Regions from separate parts of the Streptomyces sp. NPDC002309 genome, predicted to be linked through region 3. Evidence: riboswitches for the same ligand, from Rfam matches in the RefSeq annotation. Region 3 holds a riboswitch; each other region holds the start of a gene.
What was found. Region 3 has a riboswitch for cobalamin ahead of ACWCPM_RS23450 (ribonucleoside-diphosphate reductase subunit alpha). Riboswitches for the same ligand answer to the same signal wherever they lie in the genome.
Positions count from the first base shown of each region.

Region 1: it holds a riboswitch for cobalamin, as region 3 does, so the genes downstream of both, ACWCPM_RS16485 (cobalamin biosynthesis protein) here and ACWCPM_RS23450 (ribonucleoside-diphosphate reductase subunit alpha) in region 3, are expected to answer to the same signal.
Region 2: it holds a riboswitch for cobalamin, as region 3 does, so the genes downstream of both, metE (5-methyltetrahydropteroyltriglutamate--homocysteine S-methyltransferase) here and ACWCPM_RS23450 (ribonucleoside-diphosphate reductase subunit alpha) in region 3, are expected to answer to the same signal.
Region 4: it holds a riboswitch for cobalamin, as region 3 does, so the genes downstream of both, ACWCPM_RS18865 (energy-coupling factor ABC transporter permease) here and ACWCPM_RS23450 (ribonucleoside-diphosphate reductase subunit alpha) in region 3, are expected to answer to the same signal.

Region 1 is NZ_JBSFCI010000017.1:97,479-104,390, forward strand. Features, by position in the region: gene ACWCPM_RS16480 (cobyric acid synthase) at 1-1,087, opposite strand, end outside; gene ACWCPM_RS16485 (cobalamin biosynthesis protein) at 1,084-2,034, opposite strand; cobalamin riboswitch at 2,137-2,278, opposite strand; gene ACWCPM_RS16490 (hypothetical protein) at 2,469-2,690, opposite strand; gene ACWCPM_RS16495 (anion permease) at 2,723-3,964, opposite strand; gene ACWCPM_RS16500 (class II aldolase/adducin family protein) at 4,273-5,052, shown strand; gene ACWCPM_RS16505 (alpha/beta hydrolase family protein) at 5,278-6,405, shown strand; gene ACWCPM_RS16510 (hypothetical protein) at 6,553-6,912, shown strand, end outside.
Region 2 is NZ_JBSFCI010000027.1:106,060-112,971, reverse strand. Features, by position in the region: gene ACWCPM_RS23115 (FAD-binding dehydrogenase) at 1-194, shown strand, start outside; gene metE (5-methyltetrahydropteroyltriglutamate--homocysteine S-methyltransferase) at 384-2,702, opposite strand; cobalamin riboswitch at 2,873-3,094, opposite strand; gene ACWCPM_RS23105 (ATP-binding cassette domain-containing protein) at 3,250-3,885, shown strand; gene ACWCPM_RS23100 (metal ABC transporter permease) at 3,882-4,751, shown strand; gene ACWCPM_RS23095 (ABC transporter substrate-binding protein) at 4,709-5,527, shown strand; gene ACWCPM_RS23090 (class I adenylate-forming enzyme family protein) at 5,598-6,912, opposite strand, start outside.
Region 3 is NZ_JBSFCI010000028.1:58,241-65,152, forward strand. Features, by position in the region: gene ACWCPM_RS23425 (sugar ABC transporter substrate-binding protein) at 1-1,041, opposite strand, end outside; gene ACWCPM_RS23430 (GntR family transcriptional regulator) at 1,436-2,200, shown strand; gene ACWCPM_RS23435 (DUF3311 domain-containing protein) at 2,645-2,908, shown strand; gene mctP (monocarboxylate uptake permease MctP) at 2,905-4,515, shown strand; gene ACWCPM_RS23445 (GNAT family N-acetyltransferase) at 4,801-5,307, shown strand; cobalamin riboswitch at 5,324-5,500, shown strand; gene ACWCPM_RS23450 (ribonucleoside-diphosphate reductase subunit alpha) at 5,625-6,912, shown strand, end outside.
Region 4 is NZ_JBSFCI010000021.1:34,092-41,003, reverse strand. Features, by position in the region: gene ACWCPM_RS18890 (hypothetical protein) at 81-362, opposite strand; gene ACWCPM_RS18885 (zinc-dependent alcohol dehydrogenase family protein) at 569-1,627, opposite strand; gene ACWCPM_RS18880 (hypothetical protein) at 1,640-2,086, opposite strand; gene ACWCPM_RS18875 (hypothetical protein) at 2,270-2,521, opposite strand; gene ACWCPM_RS18870 (tetratricopeptide repeat protein) at 2,921-4,354, opposite strand; cobalamin riboswitch at 4,648-4,831, shown strand; gene ACWCPM_RS18865 (energy-coupling factor ABC transporter permease) at 4,866-5,573, shown strand; gene ACWCPM_RS18860 (energy-coupling factor ABC transporter substrate-binding protein) at 5,570-5,962, shown strand; gene cbiQ (cobalt ECF transporter T component CbiQ) at 5,968-6,717, shown strand; gene ACWCPM_RS18850 (energy-coupling factor ABC transporter ATP-binding protein) at 6,714-6,912, shown strand, end outside.

The DNA of each region.
Region 1 (6,912 bases), on a different contig from region 3:
CCCGGCCGCGCCGGCTCTCCACGTCGTCCTCGATGCGCTCGGCGAGGATCTGGAAGCCGCCGCAGATCCCGAGCACGGGCCGCTGCTCGGCGGCCCGGCGGACGAGGGCCGCCGCGAGTCCCCGCTCGCGCAGCCACTCCAGCGCCCGTACGGTCCCGCGTGTCCCCGGCACCACCACGAGGTCCGCGTCGGCCAGTTCCTCCGGGCGGTCCACGAACCGCACCACGACGCCCGGTTCGGCGGCGAGGGCGTCCACGTCCGTGAAGTTCGACATCAGCGGCACGGCACAAACGGCGACCCGCAGCACGTCCTCACCGACGGGCGGCGCGACGACGGACTCCCGCACGGTCCCCCGCAGCGACACCCTCAGTCCGTCCTCCTCGTCGATGCCGAGCCCGTGCCGGAACGGCAGCACGCCGTAGGTGCGCCGCCCGGTGAGCGAGTGGAGCATGTCCAGGCCCGGCTCCAGCAGGGAGACGTCCCCTCGGAACTTGTTGACGAGGAACCCGGCGACGCACTCCTGGTCCTGCGGCGACAGCAGCGCCACCGTCCCGAAGAACGAGGCGAAGACGCCGCCGCGGTCGATGTCGCCGACCACCAGCACGGGGAGCCCGGCGTTGCGGGCGATCCCCATGTTCACGATGTCCGTCCGGCGCAGATTGATCTCGGCCGGGCTGCCGGCCCCCTCGCAGATCACCGCGTCGTACGTGCCCCGCAACTCGGCGAGACAGTCGAGCACGGTGCCGAGCAGCGCCTGCTGCCGTCCGCCGTGATAGCCCCGCGCGCTCATCTCCCCGACGGGCCTGCCGAGCAGCACCACCTGGCTGCTGCTTTCCCCGCCGGGCTTGAGCAGCACGGGATTCATCAGCGCGGTCGGCTCCACCCGGCACGCCTGCGCCTGCATGGCCTGGGCCCGCCCGATCTCGGCGCCCTCGCCGGTGACGAACGAGTTGAGCGACATGTTCTGCGCCTTGAAGGGCGCCACCTTGACGCCCTGGCGCACCAGCCAGCGGCAGATCCCCGCGGTGACGACGCTCTTGCCGGCGTCGGAGGTGGTACCGGCGACCAGCAGCCCGCGGCCGTTCACGCGCACCTCCCCGGCAGCCGCCCGCGCAGCCACGCTCCCGCCGCGCAGGCCACCAGGGCAAGCCGGCCGACCCGCCGGGACAACCGGACGGCCCGCTCGATGTCGCCGACCTCCACCGCGCGCCCTCCACCGTTCAGTACGGGCCGGTGCTCGACCCGTCCCGCATACGACAGCGTCCCCCCGAGCCGCACCCCCAACGCCCCCGCGAACGACGCCTCCACGGGCCCGGCGTTGGGGCTCGGATGCTTCGCGGCGTCGGCCCGCCAGGCCCGCAGGGCCCCTCGGGGGTCGCCGCCCGCCAGCACGGCGAGCGAGGCCGTCAGCCGGGCGCCCGGCCACCCGGCGAGATCGTCGAGCCGCGCGCTGGCCCATCCGTAGCGGAGGTGGCGCGGCGACCTGTGACCCACCATCGCGTCCAGCGTGTTGACCGCCCGGAACCCGAGCAGCCCCGGCACCCCGCCCGCGGCCCCCCACACCAGCGCGCCCACCACGGCGTCGGAGGTGTTCTCCGCGACGGACTCCACCACCGCCCGCGCGATCCCCCGCGCGTCCAGCGCCTGCGGGTCCCGGCCGCACAGATGCGGCAGCCGTGCCCGCGCCGCCTCGATGTCCCCCGCCTCCAGGGCGCGCCCGACGGCCCGGGCCTCCCGCCCGAGCGAGGCCCCGCCGACCACGGCCCAGGTGGCGACCCCGGTCAGCGCGACGGAGGCGGCGGGGGAGGACCGTACGACCCGGTGGGCCGCGGCGCCCAGCGCCACGGCGCCTCCGGCGCAGACCACGGCGTGCAGCGCGCCCCACCCGCGGTGGTCCCGCCACAGCACCCGCTCGACGGCGCCGGCGGCCCGCCCGAACGCGGCGACCGGATGCCCGCGGCGGGGATCGCCGAGCAGCAGGTCGCCCAGGAGGCCGGCGGCGGCGCCGTACGCGAAGACGCGATCGGCACGCACGGGGCTCAGCCGGCCGTGCGGGCGGGCAGGGAGTCGGTACGGGACCTCACTGAGCGGCCAGGCATCGCGGTACGTCCTCACTCAGGGTGTCCACGCCCTGGTTCGACTAGACCGGCGGTGAGAGTTCCTGGCTCCCGGGGAGTCGCCTCCCCGGTCACAGTGGCGGGACCGCGCCGGATTCACACCGGGCTTCCTCTCCTGCCGCCGTACATGGCCCCGGCAGTCCACCACGGGGCCGGAACGGCCGTCAACTGCCCTTGACCTGCGGCGGGGTAAGTGTGCCAAGACCCACGCGGCACTGGTGGCACCGGACTCACGCCCGCCGCGCGGTCACCGGCGCACGGCGAGTGCCCTGCACGGGCCCTCGACGGCAAGTGCCCTGCCCGGGGCCCTTGTCGAGGGCTCCGCGCAGGGCGCGACATGAACGGCGGCCGTCAGACCACGATCAGATGGATCCCGTATCCCACGGCTCCCGCGCACGCTGCGAACGCCGCGTACGCGCCGGTCACCGCCAGTGCCGCCGACTCCCCTCGTGCCACGGCCCGTTCGCGCCGTGACAGACCGGCGACCCCGAGGGTGAACAGGCTCACCAGAGCCACCGTGACCACGAGGCTGACACCGAACACAGAGCCGAGGGCCACCCAGTCGATCTTCATGCTTGTGCTGCTTCCTTCGGTGAAAGGGGTGCTCAGACGCCGGCTTGGGAGCGGGTCGGCTCCGAAGTCGGGGACTGCCGGGGGAACGTGGACGTGAGGTCGTCCGCCGGCGGGCCGGCGGGCGGCGGCGTCACCGCGGCGATCGCCGTCGTCACCACACCGGCCGGTTCACCGGCCGCGTCGTTGACGTTCGTGTGGTCGACGACCTCGCGGCGGGAGATCTTCCAGATCGCGGCGCTGGAGCCGACCAGGAAGACGGCGACCAGGGCGGTGCCCCAGGGGCCGAAGCCCGTCACCCACTCGGCGATCGCGCCGACCAGCGCGGCGGCCGGCAGCGTCAGACCCCAGGCGACGAACATCCGGGTGGCGGTGGACCAGCGGACCACTCCGCCCTTGCGGCCGAGCCCCGCGCCCATCACCGCACCGGAGACCGAGTGCGTGGTGGAGAGGGAGAAGCCCAGGTGGGAGGAGGCCAGGATGACGGTCGCGGCGCTGGTCTGCGCGGCGAACCCCTGCTGCGGCTGAAGGTCCGTCAGGCCCTTGCCCATGGTGCGGATGATGCGCCAGCCGCCGAGGTAGGTGCCGAGCGCGATGGCGACGCCCGCGGAGAGGACGACCCACAGGGGCGGGTCGGAGTCGGGGGCGAGGGTGCCGCCCGCGACCAGGGCGAGGGTGATGATGCCCATCGTCTTCTGCGCGTCGTTGGTGCCGTGCGCCAGCGAGACCAGGCCCGCGGAGGCGATCTGGCCGGCGCGGTACCCCTTGGCGGACGCCTGGCCGTCGGCCTTCCTGCCGAGGCTGTACGTCAGCCGGGTCGCGAGCATCGCCGCGAGGCCCGCGACGAGCGGGGCGGCGACCGCCGGGATCAGCACCTTGGTGACCAGCGCGTCGCTGTGGACGGCACCCACTCCGGCCGAGGCGACGGTGGCACCGATCAGGCCGCCCATGAGGGCGTGCGAGGAGGAGGACGGCAGGCCGACCAGCCAGGTCAGCAGGTTCCACAGGATCGCGCCGACCAGCGCGGCGAAGATGACCTCGGGACGGATGCCGCTCTCGTCGACCAGGCCCTTGGAGATCGTGTTGGCGACCTCCACGGAGAGGAAGGCGCCGACCAGGTTGAGGACGGCGGACATGGCCACCGCGACCTTGGGTCTGAGGGCACCTGTCGAGATGGTGGTGGCCATCGCGTTCGCGGTGTCGTGGAAACCGTTCGTGAAATCGAACGCGAGAGCGGTTACCACCACTATCGCGAGGATGAGCGAGATGCCTTCCATTTACCCAGGCAATCATTCGAGGTCATTGGCTGGACGAACGTAGGTAACCTAGGTGAACGAAAGATGAACTGAGGGGGGCGTGGGGGTGTCCGGAAGAGGGGGTGGTTGCACCCGCGTGAGCCGCCGGTCCTCGCGCCGTGCGATCGGCCCCGTACGGTCACCGGGTCCTTCATGAACCGCGCCGGCCGGGCCCAGGACGCGTCGAAGAGATTGCGGTCACTCGGCCGCCTCGACGAGGGTGAGGCGCGCGTTCCGGCGGTCCGTCCGCGCGGGTTCATGCCGGCGACCCGCCCTGGCAGGATCTCGGCATGGCTGAACAGCGGTGGGAGCGGCGGGGCGCACGGGGAGAGCGGGACGGCGCCCGCGGCGCGGGGGAGGTGGCCGTGGGGCGGAGAGGCGTCCCCGACGCGCGGGACGCGGCCGGGGGGAGGGGCGGCGGCATGACGGACGAGGAGGCGAGGGCCTGGGAGGAACTCATGGCCACGGCACGCCGGACCGTCTCCGAGGGGCTCGTCGTCGGTACGTCCGGCAACGTCTCGGTACGCGTGGGGGACACGGTCCTGGTGACCCCGTCGGGCGTTCCCTACGACCGGCTGACGCCGGACGACGTCACCGGCGTCGACCTCGACGGGCGTCAGGTGCGCGGCACGCTCGTGCCGACCAGCGAACTGCCCATGCACCTCGCCGTCTACCGCACCACCGACGCCCGCGCCGTCGTCCACACCCACGCCGTGCACGCCACAGCGGTCTCCACCCTCGTCCCCGAACTCCCGGTCATCCACTACATGGCCGGTGCGCTCGGCGGCCCCGTCCGGGTCGCCCCCTACGCCACCTACGGCACCGACGCGCTGGCCGAGAACATGCTGCGCGCGCTGGCCGGCCGTTCCGGCTGCCTGCTCCAGAACCACGGCACCGTCACCCACGGCGCCACCCTCACCCAGGCGTACGACCGCACGGCCCAGCTCGAGTGGATGTGCCGTGTGTGGCTGACGGCGTCCACCGTGCCGGGCCTGGCGCCGTCCCTGCTGTCGCGGGAGCAGCTGCTGGAGGCGGGCGAGCGGCTCCGGGGCTACGGACAGCCGGGCTGACGACGGGCGGGTGGGCGCCACCTGCCACCTGCCCTCTGCCATCCGTTCTTGGTGTCCGCGGGCCTGCCGCCGGTTTCTCACGTCCGTGCCCTGCCGCCCGTTCCTGACGTCCGCCCCCGCACTCGCGCCCCGCCACCCGTGGCGCCCCCGTCCGCGCACCACGCCGGATCACCCCGTCCAGCCGCTCCGCTGGCCGCCGGACGGGCGGGACCGGACACTGGACGGGTGCGCACTGTCAGAGCGACGGCCGCAGCCGTCACCGCCGTGACGGTGGCCGGGGCCGCAGCGGTGGCCGCCGGCCGGTACGCCAGTGACGCCGCGCTGAAGGCGCCGCCCGGCCGCCCCCTGCCCACCGAACCGCGGCTCACCGTGCACGGCACGGCCGCGGGCCGCGTCACCCTCACCCGCACCCTCGCCTCCCTGCGCCCCGGCAGCTACGGCCTGGCCGGCAACGGCTCCCACGCGGTGGTCGGCCCCGTCCTGGACGCCACCCCGCACCCGCCCGACTCCGTCGTACGCCGCCTGGAACACGTCACCCGCGGCACCCTGGAGCCCGGCGACAAGGTCCGGCTCACTCCGAGCCTGCACACCGGCGACCCCGGCACCGCCCTCGGCCTCGACCACACGGACGTCGAGATCCCCGGCGAACTCGGACCGCTGCCCGCCTGGTACGTGCCCGGCGCCCGGGACACCTGGATCATCACGGCGCACGGTCTGGGCGCCGGCCGGGAACTCCCCATGAACCTCATGGCGTTCCTGCACGGCCTGCGCTTCCCGGTGCTCGACCTCGCCTACCGCGGCGACCCCGGTGCCCCACGCCCCCCGGACGGACTGAACCACCTCGGCGAGACCGAGTGGCGCGACCTGGACGCGGCGCTCCGCCACGCCACGGCCCAGGGCGCCGCGCGCGTGGTCCTCCACGGCTGGTCCACCGGCGCCACCATGGCCCTGCGCACCGCCGCGCACTCCTCGCTGCGGGACCGCGTCAGCGGGCTCGTCCTGGACTCCCCGGTGCTCAACTGGGAGGCGACCCTGCGCGCGCTCGCCGCCGCCCGGCACACCCCGAGCCGGCTGCTGCCGCTGGCCGTCCGCGCCGCCCAGGGCCGCACCGGTCTGTACGGCGACCGCATCGACGAGGCCGCCCACCCCGAGCGGCTGACCGTCCCCGCCCTGATCCTCCACGGCCCCGACGACCTGGTGGCCCCCTGGGCCTTCTCCCGCCGCCTGGCCGAGCGCCGGCCCGATCTGGTCACCCTCCACACCGTCCCGCAGGCCCCGCACAACGCCATGTGGAACGTCGACCCCGGCGGCTGCGAGGAGGCGCTGCGCCGCTTCCTGACGCCGCTCATGTGACCCCGCGGCCCGCGGTTCCGTTTCACGGCGTACCACTGTCCGGATTTCGCCCGGCACCCCCTTCCCGGGGCCGTCCCTTGGCCACTCCCGTCGCCCCACGTGACATTCCGTTTGGGTTTTCGGACCGTCAACCGGAAGACTGCACCCGTGACGTCCCGTATCCCGCGCGACTCCAGGCTCCGACTCGTCCGACCGCGACCCCTGGCCGCCGCCCCCCGAGCGATGAGCCAGCAGCGCTCTCGCCGCCCCGCCCCCCGCCCGCCGGAGGGCACCCCGGCCCCCGTGGAGCTGGCCGGAATGGCGCGCTCCAGGCTGGCGGGCGCGGCCCGCGTAGCCCGCTGGGCCGACGCCGCCCTGCGCCCCGGCAAGGGCAACGCGACCTCCGACGGCAAGGCCACCCTCGCCGACGCGACCGCCGAACGCGCGGCCGGTGAGCTGGGCCTGACACCGGCCCAGATCCGTGCCGAGTGGGACACGGCCCGGCTCGCCGGGCTCGTCGAGGTGCAC
Region 2 (6,912 bases), on a different contig from region 3:
AGACCGACCTCTCGGGCCGCGTCCTGAACGCCTCCGGCGTCCCGGTCCCCGGCCTGTACGCGGCAGGGGAGGTCGCGGGCTTCGGCGGCGGCGGCGTCCACGGGTACCGCTCGCTGGAGGGCACCTTCCTCGGCGGCTGCCTGTTCTCCGGCCGCGCGGCAGGCCGCGCGGCGGCCGAGGCGACCGCGACCTGAACCGACCGCGACCTGAAGGCTGCGTTCTGGACCGGCTGCGTTCTGGACCGGCCGCGTCCTGAGCCGGCCGCGACCTGAGCCGGCCGCGACCTGAACCGACCGCGACCTGAACCGACCGCGACCTGAACCGACCGCGACCTGAACCGACCGCGAGGGGCCGGGGCGCCCCGGCCCCTCGCGAAGGCCGGATCAGGAGGCGGGCAGCTCCGCCCGGACGGTGCGGGCGGCGGCGACCAGGTTCTCCAGGGAGGCGCGGGTCTCGGGCCAGCCGCGGGTCTTCAGGCCGCAGTCGGGATTGACCCACAGCCGCTCCGCCGGGATCGCCTCGAGCCCGGTGCGCAGGAGTTCGGCGGCCTCGTCGGTGCTCGGGACGCGCGGAGAGTGGATGTCGTACACGCCGGGCCCGGCCTCACGCGGGTAGCCGTGCGCGGCAAGCTCCCGCGCGACCTGCATGTGGGAGCGGGCGGCCTCCAGGCTGATGACGTCCGCGTCGAGGTCGTCGATGGCCTGGACGATGTCGCCGAACTCGGCGTAGCACATGTGGGTGTGGATCTGGGTGTCCGGCCGCACCCCGCTCGTGCTGAGTCGGAACGCCTCGGTCGCCCAGGCCAGATAGGCGGCGTGGTCGGCGGCGCGCAGCGGCAGGGTCTCGCGCAGGGCCGGCTCGTCGACCTGGATGACGGAGGTGCCGGCGGTCTCCAGGTCGACCACCTCGTCGCGCAGGGCGAGGGCGACCTGGCGGGCGGTGTCCCCGAGGGGCTGGTCGTCGCGGACGAAGGACCAGGCGAGCATGGTGACGGGCCCGGTGAGCATGCCCTTGACCGGACGGCCGGTGAGGGACTGGGCGTACGTCGTCCAGCGGACCGTCATCGGCTCGGGGCGGGAGATGTCGCCGGCCAGGATCGGCGGACGGACGTAGCGGGTGCCGTAGGACTGGACCCAGCCGTGCTGGGTGGCGAGGTAGCCGGTGAGCCGCTCGGCGAAGTACTGCACCATGTCGTTGCGTTCGGGCTCGCCGTGCACGAGGACGTCGATGCCGGTCTTCTCCTGGAAGGTGACGACCTCCTGGATCTCCGCCTTGATGCGCTCCTCGTACCCGGCCTCGTCGATGCGTCCGGCGCGCAGGTCGGCGCGGGCGGCGCGCAGCTCGTCGGTCTGCGGGAACGATCCGATGGTCGTGGTCGGCAGCAGGGGCAGCCCGAGGTGGGCGCGCTGGGCCGCGGCCCGCTCGGCGTACGGCTGGGAGCGGCGGGCGTCGGTGTGCGTGACGGCGGCGGCGCGGGCGCGGACGGCCGGGTCGTGGGTGATGGGCGAGCCCGCGCGGGAGGCGAGGTCGGCGCGGTTGGCGGCCAGTTCGGCGGTGATCGTGTCGGTGCCCTGGGCGAGGCCCTTGGCGAGCGTGACGATCTCGGCGGTCTTCTGCTTCGCGAACGCGAGCCAGCGCAGGATCTGCGGCTCGATGTCCCGCTCGGCCGCGGAGTCCAGCGGCACGTGCAGCAGGGAACAGGAGGCGGCGACGTCCACCCGGTCCGCCAGGCCCAGCAGGGTCCCGAGCGTGGACAGCGACCTCTGCAGGTCGTTGATCCAGATGTTGCGGCCGTCGACGACACCGGCGACCAGACGCTTGCCGGGCAGTCCGCCGACGGCGGCGAGCGCGTCCAGGTTGGCCGCGGCGGCCCCGGTGAAGTCCAGGGCGAGCCCCTCGACGGGCGCCTTGGCCAGCACCGGCAGCGCGTCGCCGAGCCGGTCGAAGTAGGAGGCGACGAGCAGCCTGGGCCGGTCGGTGAGGGCGCCGAGGTCGCGATAGGCGCGGGCGGCGGCGTTCAGTTCGGCCGGGGTGCGGTCCTGGACGAGGGCGGGCTCGTCCAGCTGGACCCACTCGGCGCCGGCCGCGCGCAGGTCGGCGAGGACCTCGGCGTACACGGGAAGCAGCCGGTCCAGGAGCGTGAGCGGTGCGAAGTCCGCCGGGACGCCGGGGGCGGGCTTGGCGAGCAGCAGGTAGGTGACGGGGCCGACCAGGACGGGACGGGCGGTGAGGCCCTCGGCGAGGGCTTCCTCCAGCTCGGCGACCTGCTTGGCGGGGTCCGCCGTGAAGACGGTGTCCGGGCCCAGTTCGGGCACCAGATAGTGGTAGTTGGTGTCGAACCACTTGGTCATCTCCAGCGGCGCCACGTCCTGGGTGCCGCGGGCCATGGCGAAGTACCCGTCCGTCGCGTCGGCGGCGACGGCCGCGCGGTGCCGTTCGGGGATCGCGCCGACCATGACGGTGGTGTCGAGGACGTGGTCGTAGGAGGAGAAGTCGCCGGTGGGCACCTCGTGGATGCCGGCGTCGGCGAGCTGCTGCCGGTTGCTCCGGCGGAGTTCGGCGGCGGTGGCGTGGAGGGCGTCGGCGGTGACGCGGCCCTTCCAGTAGCCCTCGACTGCCTTTTTCAGCTCCCGGTTCTGACCCTGGCGGGGGTAGCCGTACACGGTGGCCTGTGCCGCCGCGGCCGCGGACTTCGCTGTCACGGAGATCTCCTTCGCGAGATGAATCCCTGAGATCCCGGGGACGGGACGAGAGCGCGAAGGGTGTGGCGACCCGGACGGCAACGACCTCGTGCGGCAAAAGCACGGCGGTTCCGTCCGTTGTGTACGCCGACCCGCCCTCGAGGTCACCGGGATGTCCGCGCACGGAACGGTCCGCACACGGGCAGTCGGCAGGTCTTCGGACTCGCGGGCACGTCCTCCTCGCCGGAGGACACCTACTGGCCGTCGCTTCCCGGGCCCGGTACGTCGGACCCAGTGCGTATGACGGCGGTCGTTCCCGCTCACCGCTGCGGGGCAGTCCCGGATTCCCACCGGGTTCCCTCTTACGACACCCCGCCTGGCGGACGGGGCGAACCAGCTGCGCGACCACCCTACGCGCCGTCGCCGGGGAGCGGAGGCAAGGTCCGGCATGCGGATGGTGAACCCGGACACGACGTCGACCGCTCACACGCCGGTGGCGACGCGATCGGTGACGCCGGGAACCATCCGCACCCTCCTCCCGACTCGTGTGGAGGAGCGAGGAGGCGGCATGGAAGCACTGGACGTCGTGATGCGCGACGTCGACTGCAGGCACGGCCGTGTGGAGGCCGTCCGCGGTGTCGACCTCGACGTCGCGGCCGGCCGGCGGGTGGCGCTGACCGGTACCAACGGTTCGGGCAAGACCACGCTGCTGCGGGCCGTGCTCGGCCTGCACCGCCGGACGGGCGGCCGGATCCTGGTGGGCGGCCGGGACACCCGCGGCGCCACCGAGTGGGCGTGGCGGCGCCGGGTGTGCGCGTGGATACCCCAGAAGCCGGCGGTCGGCCGGTTCCCGCTGCCGGCGCGGGAGTTGCTGGCCGGCAGCGGTGCGCGGGCCGAGGCTGTCGAGGCGGCGGCGAAGCTGGGCGTCGGGCACCTCGTCGGCCGGCCGCTGCACACCCTGTCGGGCGGCCAGTTGCAGCGCATGTATCTGGCACGCGCGGTCGGCTGTGTGGCCGCGGGCGCCGGGGTGCTGCTGGCCGACGAACCGACCGCCGCGCTCGACTTCGCCGGACAGGAGGAGGCCGCCGACGTCCTGCTGTCCCTGCCCGTGACCGTCGTGGTCGTCACCCACGACCGGGCCCTGGCCGACCGCTGCGACCAGGTGCTGGAGATGGCCGCCGGCCGGCTGCGGGAGGTGCGGTGAACGCCCAGGCGGCCGCCGACGTCGGCCAGTTGCTGCACCTCGTCCCGGTCCAGCGCGCCGGGATCGCCCTGCTGCTGGCCGCCGTCGGACTGCCCGTCATCGGTGTCGTGATCGTCGGGCTCGACATCATGCCGGTGCGGTTCGCGATGATGCACGTGGCGCTGCTGGGCATCGCGGTCGGCCTGCTGACCGGCCTCGACCCGATGCTGTGCGCGCTGCTGGCCTGCGCCCTCGCCGGGGCCGGGGTCGCCCCGCTGGCCCGCACCCCCGACGGGCTGTCCGGGGCGATGGGACTGCTCATGAGCCTCGCCGTCGCGGCCGCGCTGCTCGTGCTCGCGGTGTCCGGCGTCAACGCGGCCGGGGCGTTCGCCCTGCTGTGGGGATCGATCCTGTCGGTGGGCACCGCCGACCTGTGGGTGATCGGCGCCCTGGCCGTCGCCGTCCCGGCCCTGTTCTGGTGGCGGCGCCGCGACCTCGCGCTGCTGCTGTACGACCGCGAACTCGCCCTGACCTCCGGCGTACGCGTCGAGCGGCTCACCCTGGTGCTCCTCGTCCTGGTCGCGGTGGCCGTCGCCGGAGCCATCAAGCTGACGGGCGCGCTGCTCGTCGACGCCCTCACCCTGCTGCCCGCGCTCGCCGCCCGGCGCCTGGGCACGTCCCTGGGGTCCATCACCGCCTGGGCGGTGGGCATCGGTGTCGTCGTGAACCTCACCGGGTTCCTCGTCGCGCTCCGCCTCGACTGGCCGCCGGGGCCCGTCCTCGTCCTGACCGCCGGCGTGGTCGTCCTCGCCGTCCATCTCATACCCGAACGGAGAATCAGCCGATGGCGCGCACCCGCGTCCGCGACACTTCTCTCCTCGCACTGACCCTCACCGCGGGGCTCGCCCTGACCACGACCGGCTGCGGGGGCGGGAGCGAGTCCCCGTCGCCGGCCTCCGCGTCGTCCGGCGACAAGAACTCCTCGCCGGTCGTCGTCGCCACCACCACCTGGGAGGGCGCCCTCGCCAAGGCGGCCGGCGCCCAGGACGTCCAGGTCGTCGTCCCGCAGTCGGTGCAGCACGCACCCGACTACGATCCCAAGCCCTCCGACCTCGCGGCGGTGGCCGGCGCCGACTACGTGCTCTACGCGCCCTTCGAGCCGTACGCCGCGAAGATCAAGGAGGCGGCCGGCTCCGACGCCGAGCTGGTCGAGGTGGACCTCGACAACGACGCCGACAAGGCGAAGGCCGAAGTCGCGCGTCTGGCCGGGCTGTTCGGCACCGAGGACGCCGCCGCGCGGTGGACCGCGTCCTTCGACTCGGAGTACGCCGCGCTGCGGAAGGGTCTGAAGGCCAAGTGGCCGGACGGGAAGCGGCCCACCGTGGTCGCCCAGGTGTTCGCGACCTGGGCGGCGGAGATGGCGGGCGCGGAGGTGGCCGGCACCTTCGGGCCCGAGGCCGTGACCGCGCGGCAGTTGTCGGACCTGTTGAAGAAGAAGCCCTCGCTGGTCGTGGACAACGCGCACATGACGACCGGCACCGTGCTGCCCGACTCGGGCGCCGAACAGGCCGAGATCGTCAACTACCCGGGCACGGACCTGGACCTGCTGGCCGTGTACCGGGACGCGGCGAGGACGGTGGAGGCGGCGCTGGCCGCGTCATAGCGCCGGTCGCCCCGGACCGGAGACCGAGGGGGCCGCCCGGCGCGGGCGGCCCCCTCGACGCGTGGCGGACTCAGCCCGCCGGAGCGAGTGGCCGCTCCGGACCCGACTGCGCGGCGCATCGTTTCCGCAACGCGGCGCGGTCGGGCTTGCCCGCCGGGCTCAGCGGCAACTCGGCGACCACGAGCAGCCGTTCGGGATGCTTGCGCCGCTCCAGCCCGCGCCCGCCGAGGTGGGCGCACAGGTCGTCGAGCGTGGGCGCCCGGCCCGCGCGCGGCACCACGCACGCCGCGAGCCGCTCGCCCATCAGGGGATCGGGTACGCCGACACAGACCACGTCCCGCACCATCGGATGGCTCGCCAGCTCGATCTCCACCTCGGCGGGGCTGATGTTGGCCCCGCCGCGGATCACCACGTCCTTGAGCCGGCCGACGACCCGCAGCGTGCCGTCCTCCTGCAGCAGCCCGAGGTCGCCGGTGCGCACCCAGCCGTCGTCGGTGCGGTAGCGGGCGTCCAGTTCGGGGGCGGCGACATAGCACAGCGGGGTCATCGGCCCCCGGGCCACGATCTCGCCCACCGTGCCGCTCGGGAGTTCGCGCAGCTCGCGGGTGCCGGGCGTGGCGATGCGGATGTCGGCGACGCGGGGGTCGGGGTGGCCCGCGAGGATGCCCGGCCCCTCCCGTCGCGTCCCCTCGGCCACCAGCCCCGTGTGGCAGTTGACGCCGTCGGCCGAGCCGTACAGGCCGACGACCGGGCAGCCGAAGACGCGCCGGGCCTCGTCGGCCGTGGCCTCGTCCAGCGGGGAGCCGCCGACCACCAGGGCGGTGGGAGGGGTGAACTCCGGACGGCCGCCCTCGGCGAGGCGGTCCAGCATCATCCGGATCATCGTCGGCACACCGAGGACATGGGTGGGCTCGTGCGCGGCGAGCGCCTCCAGCGCGGCCTCGGGCGTGAAGTGGTCCAGCAGCACCAGGGTGCCCCCGTGCCGGGCGAGCGCCACGGCGGTGCCGTTGCTGCCGAACGCGGAGGCCAGCGGCACCAGGAACAGACAGCGCGGCGGCCGCCCTCCGGTCATCAGGGAGGCGAGGAAGTTGCCGCGCCCGCCGGCCAGCGCGTTGTGCGAGTACGCCACCATCTTCGGCTCGGCCTCGGTGCCGGAGGAGACCAGGATGCGGACGGCGGAGTCGGGGTGCGGGCGGGCCGGGGCGAATGCCTTGGGGTCGGTGCGCAGCAGCGCGGACAACGCGACGGCACCCTCGGGTGCGGTGCCCGGCCCGGCCGCGACCACGGCGCGCAGGGCGGGCAGTTCACCGGCCGACGCCAGCAGGTCGGCCGCGTGCCGGTTGCCCCGGTGCTCCGTCGCGGCGACGACCGCGACCGCCTGCGAT
Region 3 (6,912 bases):
GGACTTCTCGCTGGTGAACAGCGAGATCCACTCCTCCGCCAGGTCCTGCTGGTCGGACTTGGAGATGGTGGCCAGGTCGGAGCCGCCGATGAAGGAGGGAAGCGCCTTGCCCTCAGGGCCGGGCATACCCGCGGTGGCGATCTTGCCCTCCAGCTTCGGGTTGCCGTTGTTCGCGCCGTCGACGACGCTTCCGGCCTCCCAGCCGTTGCCGTAGAGCAGGGCGGCCTTCTCGTTGGCCATGACGTTGGCGTGGTCCTGCTCGTCCTTCGTCTGGTCGCCGTTGTTGTACTTCTTGACCAGGTCGATGAAGTGCTGGATGCCCTTCTGCGCCTCCGGCGAGGAGAGCGAGGCCTTCCACTCCTTGCCGCCCTCGTCGTAGGTGGCGATCTCGCCGCCGTAGGCCGCGACATAGGACATCGCGGCGTACCAGTAGCGACCCGGCAGATAGAGCGAGGAGAACGCGTTGTCGCTCTTGTACTTGCCCTGGACCTTGTCGAGGGCGGCGACCAACTCGTCCTCGGTGGTCGGCAGCTGGTCCGAGCCCGTGCCGGCCTTGAACATGTCCTTGTTGTAGATCGCGACGCGGGCACCCGCGTAGTACGGGACGCAGTAGAGCTTGCCCTCGTAGGAGCAGGTGTCCTTCAGACCGCCGATCCACGTGTCCGAGTTGTCGTGCTTCTTGGGGTCGATCTCGCCCAGGGCACCGTTGAGGATGTAGGTCATCGTCTCGGTGTTGCCCAGCTCGACCACGTCGGGGAAGCTGTCGCCCGACAGCGCCGCGTCGAGCTTCTTGGTCTTGTCGGCCCACTGCTGGTACTGGACGTTGACCTTGACACCCGGGTACTTCTTGTTGAAGTCGGTGTTGGCCTGCTTGACCAACTCGGGCCAGGTGGACTGGGCGTCGACCATCAGCCAGACAGTGAGTTCACCCTTGCGGTCCTTCGGGTCCTGGTCGGACGCCTTGTCATCGGACCCGCCGCACGCCGCAATGGAGACCATCATCGCCGCGACACCGATCGCGGATATCAGCTTGCGCTTCACGCCACCCTCCTCAGGGATGCCACAAACCCCCCTCGTCCCCGCGGTGACTGACGTACCGCCCTGGGGCCGGGACCTGGACCAATGGTGTAGACCAGTACCGGGGAGCTTGGCCCAGACCATAGGACGTGTCAAGGGTCTCGTATAGGGCCCGACCAGCCGTTATGGGACCTACATATGCAGGAACCTTTAAGTAAGAACCCCTCGAAAACAGTGAGTCCCTCATTCACCCAGGGGTAGACCACACGACCTTCGTGGACTAGACCATCGGGAGCGCCGACGGTATACAGGGGGCATCACGGAGCGTGCGGGGAACTCTCGTACGCGGTCGTGCCACGATGTGAACCGTGACCGGCGGACGTCGGTCCTGTCGGTATGTCAGCCGGGAAGGCGGAGCATGAGCACTGAGGTCAGCAGTGCGGAGAACGAGAGCGGGGCACCCGTCCGTACCGCACGCGTACCCAAGTACTACCGCCTGAAGAAGCATCTGCTCGACATGACGGAGACCCTGCCGCCCGGCACTCCGGTACCTCCCGAGCGCACGCTGGCCGCGGAGTTCGACACGTCCCGCACGACCGTGCGCCAGGCCCTTCAGGAGCTGGTGGTCGAGGGCCGGCTGGAACGGATCCAGGGCAAGGGCACGTTCGTCGCCAAGCCCAAGGTGTCGCAGGCGCTGCAACTCACCTCGTACACCGAGGACATGCGCGCTCAGGGCCTGGAGCCCACCTCGCAGCTGCTGGACATCGGCTACATCACCGCGGACGACCGGCTCGCCGGGCTGCTCGACATCACCACCGGCGGCCGGGTCCTGCGCATCGAGCGGCTGCGGATGGCCAACGCCGAGCCGATGGCCATCGAGACCACCCACCTGAGCGCCAAGCGCTTTCCGGCCCTGCGCCGCAGCCTGGTCAAGTACACGTCCCTCTACACCGCGCTCGCCGAGGTCTACGACGTCCATCTCGCGGAGGCCGAGGAGACCATCGAGACCTCGCTGGCCACGCCGAGGGAGGCCGGCCTCCTCGGCACCGATGTCGGCCTGCCGATGCTGATGCTGTCCCGGCACTCGCTGGACCGGGAGGGCAAGCCGGTGGAGTGGGTGCGCTCGGTGTACCGCGGCGACCGCTACAAGTTCGTGGCACGGCTCAAGCGGCCGATGCCGTAGCCGCGTTCACGGTACGTCTCGGGCCGCACCGCCCGTCCCGCCGTCCGCCCGTGACGCACACGCCGGGAGGACGGCCCGTGCGCACACCCCCGGAGCACACGCACGAAGGCCCGTGCGCACACCCCGGAGCACACCGCGCGACAGCCCGTGCGCACACCGCACGCCCGCGGGCCGACCGGCGAGTCACCCCGCGACAGTCATGTCGCACAGTCGTCCGTGAAGGCCCTTCGGAAACGGCGGCGCCGACTGGCGGCGGTTCGTGCGGATGCGGACGGACCACCAGGAAAACGACCGGCTGCGCGGTTTCCGCCACTGCCGAGGTAGCGGTAAGTCCCAGGGTTCCTCACAAGAACATGCTGAACAAGGGCTTCCGGTAGCGGGACACCGTGATCTACATTGCCTGCGCGTTACGGCAGGTAATCAGCGAGGGGACGGAGCCGCCCGATGCCAGAAGCCTCAGAAGTGAAGGGAGGGCCGGTGGTGACGCCTGTGCGCGTCGTCATCGCCCTCTGTCTGATAACACCGTTCGTGGCCATGCTCTGGGTGGGCTCGTACGCGAAGACGGACCCGACGTTCATCGGCATCCCGTTCTTCTACTGGTACCAGATGGCCTGGGTCGTGATCTCCACCGCCCTCACCATGACCGCCTACTGGCTGTGGCAGCGTGACCAGCGCGCCCGCAGGACGAAGGGGGGTGCCGGAGCATGAAGGACGGTGTGAACGGCGTCGCACTCGCCGTATTCATCCTCTTCTTCGTCGCCGTCACGGTGATGGGCTTCCTGGCCGCGCGCTGGCGCAGGGCCGAGAACGAGCAGAGCCTCGACGAGTGGGGCCTGGGCGGCCGGTCCTTCGGGACCTGGATCACCTGGTTCCTGCTCGGCGGCGACCTCTACACGGCGTACACCTTCGTCGCCGTACCGGCGGCGATCTACGCGGCGGGTGCGGCCGGCTTCTTCGCCGTGCCGTACACGATCCTCATCTACCCGTTGATGTTCGTCTTCCTGCCGCGGCTGTGGTCGGTCTCCCACAAGCACGGTTACGTCACCACCTCGGACTTCGTCCGGGGCCGCTTCGGCTCCAAGGGCCTGTCCCTCGCCGTCGCGGTCACCGGCATCCTCGCGACCATGCCGTACATCGCGTTGCAACTGGTCGGCATCCAGGCCGTGCTGGACGTGATGGGCATCGGCGGCGGCGAGAACACCAACTGGTTCATCAAGGACCTGCCGCTGCTGATCGCCTTCGGTGTGCTGGCCGCGTACACGTACTCGTCCGGACTGCGGGCGCCGGCCCTGATCGCGTTCGTCAAGGACACGCTGATCTACATCGTGATCGCCGTCGCCATCATCTACATCCCGATCAAGCTGGGCGGCTTCGACGACATCTTCGCCGCCGCGAGCGACAAGTACACGGAGACCGGTAAGGGCGGACTGGTGCCGGACGCCGCCTCGCAGTGGACGTACGCCACGCTGGCGCTGGGCTCGGCGCTCGCCCTGTTCATGTACCCGCACAGCGTCACGGCCGTGCTCTCCAGCCGCAGCCGGGACGTCATCCGCCGTAACTCCACGATCCTGCCGCTGTACTCGCTGATGCTGGGCCTGCTGGGCCTGCTCGGCTTCATGGCGATCGCGGCCGGCGTCAAGGTGGAGAACGGCCAGCTGGCGATCCCCCAGCTGTTCGAGAACATGTTCCCGGACTGGTTCGCGGGCGTCGCGTTCGCGGCGATCGGCATCGGCGCGCTGGTCCCGGCGGCCATCATGTCGATCGCGGCGGCGAACCTCTTCACCCGCAACATCTACAAGGACTTCCTCAAGCCGGACGCCACGCCCGCCGAGGAGACCAAGGTCTCCAAGCTGGTGTCCCTGCTGGTGAAGGTCGGCGCCCTGGTCTTCGTCCTCGGGATGGACAAGACGGTCGCGATCAACTTCCAGCTGCTGGGCGGCATCTGGATCCTGCAGACCATGCCCGCCCTGGTCGGCGGCCTGTTCACGCGCTGGTTCCACCGCTGGGCGCTGCTGGCCGGCTGGGCGGTCGGCATGCTCTACGGCACGGTCGCGGCGTACGGTGTCGCCTCGCCGACGCAGAAGCACTTCGGCGGCTCCTCGGCGGAGATCCCCGGCATCGGTGAGATCGGCTACATCGGCCTCACGGCGTTCGTCCTCAACCTGGTGGTCACGGTCGTCCTCACCTTCGTCCTGAAGGCGATGAAGGCTCCCGAGGGCGTCGACGAGACGAAGCCCGAGGACTACACGGCGGACGCCGGCGATCCTGGCGTCCAGACGGAGCTCCCCCCGGCGACCGCCGGAGCCGCCCACTGAGGCGCGCCCCGTAGGGGCCCGTCCCGCAAGGCGCGGGAAACCGCGCGACCAGCGACACAGCATGCAGCGGGCCGCCGAGGCCAGAGCACCCCGGCGGCCCGCTGTCGTACACACCGGGCCGCCGAGGCCACAGCACCCCCGGCGACCCGCCACCACACACACCGGGCCACCGAGCCACCCGGCCCACAGCACCCCGGCGACCCGCCACCGCACACACCGGGCCACCGAGGCCACAGCACCCCGGCGGCCCGCTGTCGTACTCACCGCCTGATGCACACTGCCCTCATGGACATCGTCATCCGCCCCGCGCACCCCGCCGAGTACACCGACCTCGGCGAGATCACCGCCCAGGCCTACCTCCAGGACGGCCTGCTCGACTTCGGCGAGAGCGACGAGTACCTCGGCACGCTCAGAGGCGTCGCGGCGCGCGCCGCCGTCGCGCAGGTGCTCGTGGCCGTCGAACAGCGACAGGTCCTGGGCGGAGTGACCTTCGTCCCGTCCGGCGGCCCGATGGCCGACATCGCCGCTCCCGGGGAGGCCGAGATCCGGATGCTCGCCGTCGCCCGCGAGGCCCGCGGCCGAGGCGTCGGCGAGGCGCTCGTGCGCGCCTGTCTCGATCGCGCCCGCGCCGTCGAGGGCTGCACCGGGGTCGTCCTGTCGACCCAGCGGACCATGCGCGCGGCCCACCGCGTCTACGAGCGGCTGGGCTTCACCCGCACCCCCGAGCGCGACTGGAACCCCGTCCCGCACCTCGACGACATCACGCTCCTCACCTACAAGTTGACGCTCTGAAGTCATCCGCGACACAACATATGGGGGCGCCTTCGGCACCCGGCACTAGATGTATGCTCATGCTCGTTGTCGACGCAGGGGAATCCGGTGCGAATCCGGAACTGTCCCGCAACGGTGTACTTGCGTGTATCTGCCCGGAATCGGGTGCGCACGCCTGTTCAGTCCGAGGACCTGCCGACAGCGCGCCCGGCCGTCCGGCCCGGGTGCCCTGACGTCCGGGTCTCGTGGAATGGGCCGGTGGACGCGACGCCCCGTGCGCTCGTGTGTTCCCCCCTGCCCTCCGCGAGGTCCCTGTGCCGAGCGAGGGAGAGCCCCACGTGACCATCGCGCCAGCCGAACCGGCCGCAGCGACAACGGTGGATGGGAAAGCCGACGGTCCCGGAACCGCGTTGCTGCGGACCCTGACCGAGCTGACCGCCGACCTCCCCGACGCCGACCCCGGCCGGGTCGCCGCCGCCGCGCTGCGCGGCCGCTCGGCCCGGGCGGACGAGAGCGAACTGCGTGAGCTGGCCACGGAGGCCGCCGCCGGCCTGATCTCCGAGGACCCCGCCTACTCCCGGCTCGCCGCGCGCCTGCTGACGGTCTCCATCGCCGCCGAGGCCGCCTCCCAGGGCGTCACGTCCTTCACGGAGTCCGTCGCCGTGGGCCACCGGGAAGGGCTCATCGCCGACCGCACGGCCGCGTTCGTGCGGCTGCACGCCGACGGACTGGACGCCCTGATCGACCGGGACGCCGACGACCGCTTCGGCTACTTCGGTCTGCGCACCCTGTACAGCCGCTACCTGCTGCGGCACCCGATCACCCGCAAGGTCGTCGAGACGCCCCAGCACTTCATGCTGCGTGTCGCCGCGGGTCTCGCCGAGGACGACACCCCGCGCGCGGTGAACGAAGTCGCCGCGCTCTACGGGCTCATGAGCCGCCTCGACTACCTCCCCTCCTCCCCCACCCTCTTCAACTCCGGCACCCGGCACCCCCAGATGTCGTCCTGCTACCTCCTCGACTCCCCCAAGGACGAGCTGGACTCCCTCTACGAGCGCTACCACCAGGTCGCCCGGCTGTCGAAGCACGCCGGCGGCATCGGCCTGTCGTACTCCCGGATCCGCTCGCGCGGTTCCCTGATCCGCGGCACCAACGGCCACTCCAACGGCATCGTCCCGTTCCTGAAGACCCTGGACGCCTCGGTGGCCGCCGTGAACCAGGGCGGCCGGCGCAAGGGCGCGGCCGCCGTCTACCTGGAGACCTGGCACTCCGACATCGAGGAGTTCCTGGAGCTGCGCGACAACACCGGTGAGGACGCCCGCCGTACGCACAACCTCAACCTGGCGCACTGGGTCCCGGACGAGTTCATGCGCCGGGTGAACGCGGACGCCCCGTGGTCGCTGTTCTCCCCCTCGGACGTGCCCGAGCTGGTGGACCTGTGGGGCGACGGGTTCGACGCCGCCTACCGCCGGGCCGAGGAGAAGGGCCTGGCGAAGAAGACCATGCCGGCCCGTGAGCTGTACGGCCGGATGATGCGCACCCTCGCGCAGACCGGCAACGGCTGGATGACCTTCAAGGACGCCGCCAACCGCACCGCCAACCAGACCGCCGAGCCGGGCCACGTCG
Region 4 (6,912 bases), on a different contig from region 3:
ACCCGCGAATTGCAGGGTGAGGTCCGTGACTGTTCGGGGACTGGTCGTGGGTGACGGACGCGCAGGGCGGCGGGCGTTTCTCACGTCGTGGTCCGGGCTTCCACGAGCGACCGCTGCACCTTGACCACCAGGTCACGGAGACGCCCCGGATGGACGCCCTCACGTTCCATCCACTCGTCCAAGCGGGGGCGCAGGTATCGCGTCATATGCAACCCGTGACGGCGGAGCACCGAGCGGCTGATCGAGATCTCCTCCTGCACTTCCCTTCGGAGGTCGTCGGTCCAGCCCTGCGCCCGGTCGTCGTCCTCCAGCGGGGCCTTGAGAGTGGCCACCGCTTCATCGAGGACGACAAGCAAGCCCATGACATCTCCCTGAGATCACAGGGCGCGGTCTCCGGGATGACCACGGGAACCAGACCCCCTGCCCCTGCCAGCCCTTCAACGGCTGTAGCCCCTGGACGAGTTCAGGGGCTTGAAGCCTAGCGCCGCGCGGTGTCACTGGTGAGGACGGGAGGCTGTCCTGACGGATTCGTCATCGTCCGGGGGCTCAGCCGGACGGGTACCGCGGCCTACCTGTCCTCGAAGACGAGGAGGGGCTTGGCGTCGCGTGCCGGGGCCTCTGCGAGTGCGAGGGCCTCGGTGAAGTGTTCCAGGGGGAACGCGCGGCCCTCGGGGATGGTCAGGATTCTGTCGGTGACCAGGGTGCGCACCTCGGACAGGGCGTCCAGCGCGTCCGTGGGTGAGGCGGTGCCGAACCAGCGGTTCAGCCAGAAGCCGCGGACCGTCTTGGTCTCGTAGATCACCGAGCGGGCCGGCAGCGGGATCGTCAGCGCCGCCGGGTCCGTCTGCCGGTGCGTCGAGAGCGCGCCGTAGACGACGAGCTCTCCTCCCGGTGCCAGCGCCTGGGACACCTGGGCACCCACAGGGCCCGCGACACAGTCGATGGCCTTGTGCACGCCGGCCGGTCCCGCGATCTCGGCCACCCGCCGCACCAGGTCCTCGTCCTCCGTGCAGATGACCTCGTCGCCGCCGAGCGACTTGATCTCCTCGACGGCATCGCGCCGGCGCACGACATTGATCGTCGGAATGTTCAGATGCCGGGCCAGCTGGAGGACGAGGCGGCCGACGGTGGAGCCCGCGGCCGTCTGCAGGAGCCATTCCCCTGTCCGGACGTCGAGTTCGCGTGTCACCAGGAGCAGCGCGGTCAACGGGTTGACCGCGAGTTGGCAGGCGTCGGAGTCGCTCAGCCGGTCGGGGACCGGCAGGAGCCTTCGTGCGTCGGCCACCAGGTACTCCTGCCAGGTGCCGGCGACGGGCGGCCCGGGTACCGCCGGGATCGCGACGTTCACCACCCGCTCGCCGATCCTGAAGCCCTTGGTGTCGGGACCCAGCGCCTCGATGCGGCCCACGCATTCCATGTGCCCCCCGACCGTGGGGAATTCGGGGGAGAAGCCGTAGCGGCCACGCAGTACGTGCAGATCGCTGGCGTGAACCGGAGTGGCTTTCACTCGGATGAGTGCCTGGCCGGATCCGGGCGTGGGAATCGGACGGGTCTCCATCCGTAGGACGTCGCTCGGCTCGCCGATCTGCTGGGCGACGAGCGCGTTCATGGAATGGGGCGTGGGCATGCTGTTTCTCCTTCAGCCGCGCTCGGTATCGGTGGAGGGGGCGGCGAAGTACGACGCGAAACGAGTCCCGGCGAAGTGCTCGCCCATGAGTCGGGAGAAGAGGAGGACCGACGGCAGTGGACGGTGGTTCACCACGAGGTGTTGCGTCTGCCCCCGCGGGTTCCTGTAGACGACGGCGATGTTCGCGATCGGCTCACCGCGCACCTTCGACGCGTAGTCCTCGACGAAGCCGTTCTCTCCGTACTCGCCGAGGTAGATGAAGTCCTGGTACTCGTACAGGGTGCGCGCGTGGCCCAGTACCGTGCGGACGTCCTCGGCCCCGCGCACGATCCCGTTCAGGACCGAGCCCTCCATCGTCACGTCGTCGGCGAGGTTGTCCAGCCACAGGGGGTAGTAGTCCGTGCGCTGTCGCGCCGGGTCACCGCTGCCCAGATATGTCGGCTTTGTCTTTTCTGTCATTTTTCCGCCGTTTCCGTAGGCGGCCAGGGACGGGGAGCCGTCGCGAAGGCCCCGGACCGGTCGCGGTCCGGGGCCTTCGCACCCACTTCGAGATGAAACGCAAGCAGCCACTGACGGACGGGCGCCGGGTCAAGGGTCAGGAAGCCGGGCGCCGGAGTCCATGCGGTGAGCTATGTGACGCGACTAGTAGCCGAAGCCACACTCGGAACCGATGTCAGTGAACTGCGCACCTGGGCTGCCCTCACCGTTGATGAGGTTGGAGCCGAGGCCGTTGAGAATGCCGACCTGACCCAGGATGTCGATGTTCAGATCATGGGATCTGCATCCGCCACCGTGCGGGCCTTGCGCGGCCGCGGCAGTGGCGGTGCCGACACCCAGGAAACCCAGACTACTTATGATGACCGTCGCGACAGCGGCCTTGTGAAACCTGCGCATATCTCCTCCTTGGGCCGGATAGAGCGCACTACAGAAAGATCCACTAAGCGCTCACTTCGGAGGCTAGATCGACTTCGGCCGCGGCGCTCTTCGAGGAGGCCAATCAGGGGTCCGACGGGGTTCGGCCGGAGTCCGGTGGGGTCCGATGGGGTTCGGCGGGGTCCCGTCCCGTGCGGTTCCGAGGGGCCGTCAGCCGGAAGCGGCCGCGGTAGGCGGCGGGGCGTGGTGGGCGGCGGGCCGCGGCCGTGCAGCTTGGCCCCCGCGCGGCCCGCCGTCCGGAACTGGCGGGCCCGCACCTCGAAAGGTGCCGCGCGGGGTAAACGGAACCTACGCCTCCGGTGGCCGAAACGGAAGACCCTGTCCCAGGGCACCGCCCGCGCCGCCCGCGCCGGTCGTCGTTCAGCGGTGGGTCAGCGACCTGAACGCGTCGCGCACATCGGAGCGCGAGTCCGTGACGTACCGGTCCGTCGGCGGGTTGTCGTCGTCGCCGTAGGTGAAGTACGAGAGGACCGCGGGGCAGCTCGATCCGCTGATCTGGACGGTGCGCCGGGTGGCGAGCTTTCCGGTGCGCACCTCGTAGACCCGCACCGGGATCGCGATCTTGTGGAAGGTCACGTAGGTGACGGCACCGGATGTGCGGCCCACGTACGGGCACGTCTGGACGGAGGTCCCGAACTCCGGCTCTCCCACGCAGACGACCGCCACCGCGCGAGCGGCGTCGGTGGCCTTCCAGCCGGCGGGGAGCTGGTCGGTGTACTCGGTGTTGCCGAAGTACAGCGCGCGGTTGGTGCCCTTGCCCATGGGCTCGGCCGCGCTGTACTTGGCCGGCCGGGAGCAGTACTCGGGCTGCTCGTCCGCCGTGCCGGACAGCAGGGAGCGGACGTTGTCCAGCTCGATGGCCTGCGTGGCCTCGGTGACGCCGGTGCGGGCCCGGCTCCCGAGGCTGTCGTCGGGGTACTCGTCGAGGAGTTGGCGGTAGTGCGCCTGGGCGGCCTGCCAGTCCCTGCTCCGCATGAGGGTGTCGCCGCAGGCGAGGAGCGCGGCGGGTGCGACGCGGTTCGCGGTGTCCGCGGAACGGTCGAGCTGGTCGCGGGTCGCCTCGCGCTCGCGGAGCCAGTCGGTGACGCCGACGGTGCCGCAGGGGTCGTCCGTGGGCAGACCGTCGAGGAAGCCGTCCAGGACCGTGCGGACGGTGCGCTCGTTGCCGGGTTCGCCGAGCACCGAGGTGAGGATGCCGAAGCCCTGTTCCAGTGCGTCGGTGTCGTCGTCCAGGCCGTCGGCCAGCAGCGTCCCGGCCGTATCGAGGTCGCGGCAGTCCTCGGCCACCCGGTCGCCCCTGGCGCTGACCGGGGCGCCGGCCACGCGATGCCCGGCCCACACCTCGTCCTGGGCGCGGAACACCCCGGCGCAGTCGCCCTTGTCCCGGGCCTCGGTGACGTCCTGCCCGATGCGCAGGGCGTCGTGGCGCAGCAGCCCCACCGCCAGCAGCACCGGCACGGTGACGCAGAGCGCGATCAGGCGCTGCCGGCGGGAGGCGACGCGCGGGATGCCGCGGCTCGCCAGGAACCAGCCGTGGGCGACGACCGCGACCCACCAGGCCACCGCGGCGGCCTCGTACCCCCACGCGGCGGTCGAGGCGAGCAGGGAGCCGAGGACGACCGTGCCCAGGAGCGCGAGTACGGCGAGCCCGCGCCGTCCGAGGAGCCAGTAGCCGACGCCGAGCAGGGAGGCGTTGCCGAGGGCCGCGGCCAGCGGGTCGTGCTCCCGGGTGCGCGGCGGCCGGGGCGGCTCGGGCGGCGGGGCGAAGGGCATGGTGTAGGTCGGTTCGTCCATGGTGCTCTCCCCCTGGCGTGAACGGTCCTCGACACGGCCGTCGGTGCAGCGGGCAGCGCGCCCTCTGACCGGCGTGCGCCCCCTGTTGCCGTACGGTCTCTCTCAACTCACTTATGTGGCTTTGTCGTTGCTGTCCAGCGGTCCGGCACACCGTTGTATACGGGGCACTGTCGGGGAGGGGTCCCGGACGCGCCGCCGGCCAGGGGCGACGGCGGGCACGGCGCCCCGTCGCGCCGCGTGACCAGCGTCTTCGCGCCCCCCACGACACGCTTGTCACCACCCCTGGGGGCGCACTACTGTCACCACGCCTTGGTGAACGGGAAATCCGGTGCGAAACCGGTGCGGCCCTCGCCACTGTGATCGGGAAGTCCGGCTCCGGCCCTCAGGGGCAGCCACTGGGTCCTCGTGACCCGGGAAGGCGGAGCACGGGCGGTGTCACCCGTCAGCCAGGAGACCGGCCGAGGCAGTTCGAACACCATCCACGAGGTGCTGGAGAGGGTCTGCTGAAGCCATGCACATAGCCGAGGGTTTTCTTCCTCCGGCGCACGCGATCGCCTGGGGTGCCGCGTCCGCGCCGTTCGTCGTCCACGGAGTCCGCTCCCTCACCCGTGAGGTCAGGGAACATCCCGAGAGCACGCTGCTCCTCGGCGCCTCGGGCGCCTTCACCTTCGTCCTGTCGGCGCTGAAACTGCCGTCCGTGACCGGAAGTTGCTCACATCCCACCGGTACCGGACTGGGGGCCATCCTGTTCCGGCCGCCGGTCATGGCGGTGCTGGGCACCATCACCCTGCTGTTCCAGGCGCTGCTGCTCGCGCACGGCGGGCTGACCACGCTGGGCGCCAACGTCTTCTCGATGGCGATCGTCGGACCCTGGGCCGGCTACGGCGTCTACCGGCTGCTGCGGCGGTACGACGTGCCGCTGATGGTCGCCGTGTTCTTCGGGGCGTTCGTCGCCGACCTGTCCACGTACTGCGTCACCAGCGTCCAGCTGGCGCTCGCCTTCCCCGACCCGGGCAGCGGAATCCTGGGCGCGCTCGGCAAGTTCGGCTCCATCTTCGCGGTCACGCAGATCCCCCTCGCGGTGAGCGAGGGACTGCTCACGGTGCTGGTGATGCGGCTGCTCGTGCAGTCCAGCAAGGGTGAACTGACCCGGCTGGGCGTGCTGCTCACCAAGAAGGCGGGCAGCGAGAGGAACGACAGCGAGGCGGTGGCCCGATGAAACGCAACACGAGGATCAACCTCCTGCTGGTGCTCGCCGTCGCCGCGCTCGCGGTACTGCCGTTGCTGTTCGGGCTCGGGGACCACAAGGAGGAGCCGTTCACCGGCGCCGACGCCGAGGCGGAGACGGCGATCACCGAGCTGGCCCCGGACTACGAGCCCTGGTTCTCGCCGCTGTACGAGCCGCCGTCCGGTGAGATCGAGTCGGGGCTGTTCGCCCTCCAGGCCGCGGTCGGCGCGGGCGTGCTCGCGTACTACTTCGGGGTGCGCCGCGGCCGTCGTCAGGGTGAGGCCCGGACCATGGAGCAGCGGGGCGGCGGGCCCGGCCGGGCCGAGGAGCGGCGGGGCGGGGGGCTGGTGCCAGGACCCGGCGGAGCCGAAGGGGCCTGAGCCTCGTGCTGCCGATCGACGCGGCGGCGCACAGCAGTCGCTGGCGCCGCCGCCACCCCGTGGACAAGGCCGTGCTCGGGCTGGGACTCACCGTGCTGGCGATCTCGTTGCCGCCGTGGCCGGGGGCCGCGCTGGTGCTGGTGACGGCGCTGGCCGTGCTGCTCGGGCCGGCGGGCGTGCCGCCGCGGCGGCTGTGGCTCGCGTACCGCGTGCCGCTGGGCTTCTGTGTCACCGGCGCGCTGCCGCTGCTGGTGCGGGTCGGCGGCCCGGACGGGTTCGTCGGTCTCGCGGACGGTGGCGCGGTGCGTGCCGGGGAACTGCTGCTGCGGACCTCGGCGGCCTCCCTCGGGGTGCTGCTGTTCGCGTTCACCACACCGATGTCCGACCTGCTGCCGCGGCTGGTCCGGGCCGGTGTCCCCGCGCCCGTCGTCGACGTGGCCCTCGTGACGTACCGGATGAGCTTCCTGCTCCTCGACTCCGTACGCCGCGTCCACGACGCGCAGGCGGCCCGGCTCGGGCACACCACGCACGCCGCGCGGTGGCGGTCGCTGGGCGGGCTGGGCGCCACCGCCTTCGTACGCGCTTTCGACCGGGCGACGCGCCTCCAGGCCGGCCTCGCCGGGCGCGGCTACGACGGCACCCTGCGCGTCCTGGTGCCCGAGGCCCGCGTCTCCGTGCCGTTCACGGCCGTGAGTCTCGCGCTGCTCGCGGCTCTGGCCGCCCTCACCTTCGTACTCGAAAGGCCGCTTTCATGAGCGAGGCCGCCCCCCTGGTCGCCCTGCGGGGCGCGTCGTTCGCCTACGAGGACGGCCCGGCGGTGCTGACCGGTCTCGACTTCGAGGTGCGTGAGGGGCGCGCGCTGGCCCTGCTCGGCCGCAACGGCAGCGGCAAGACCACGCTGATGCGGCTGCTCAGCGGTGGACTCCGGCCGCGTGCCGGGGAGTTGGTGG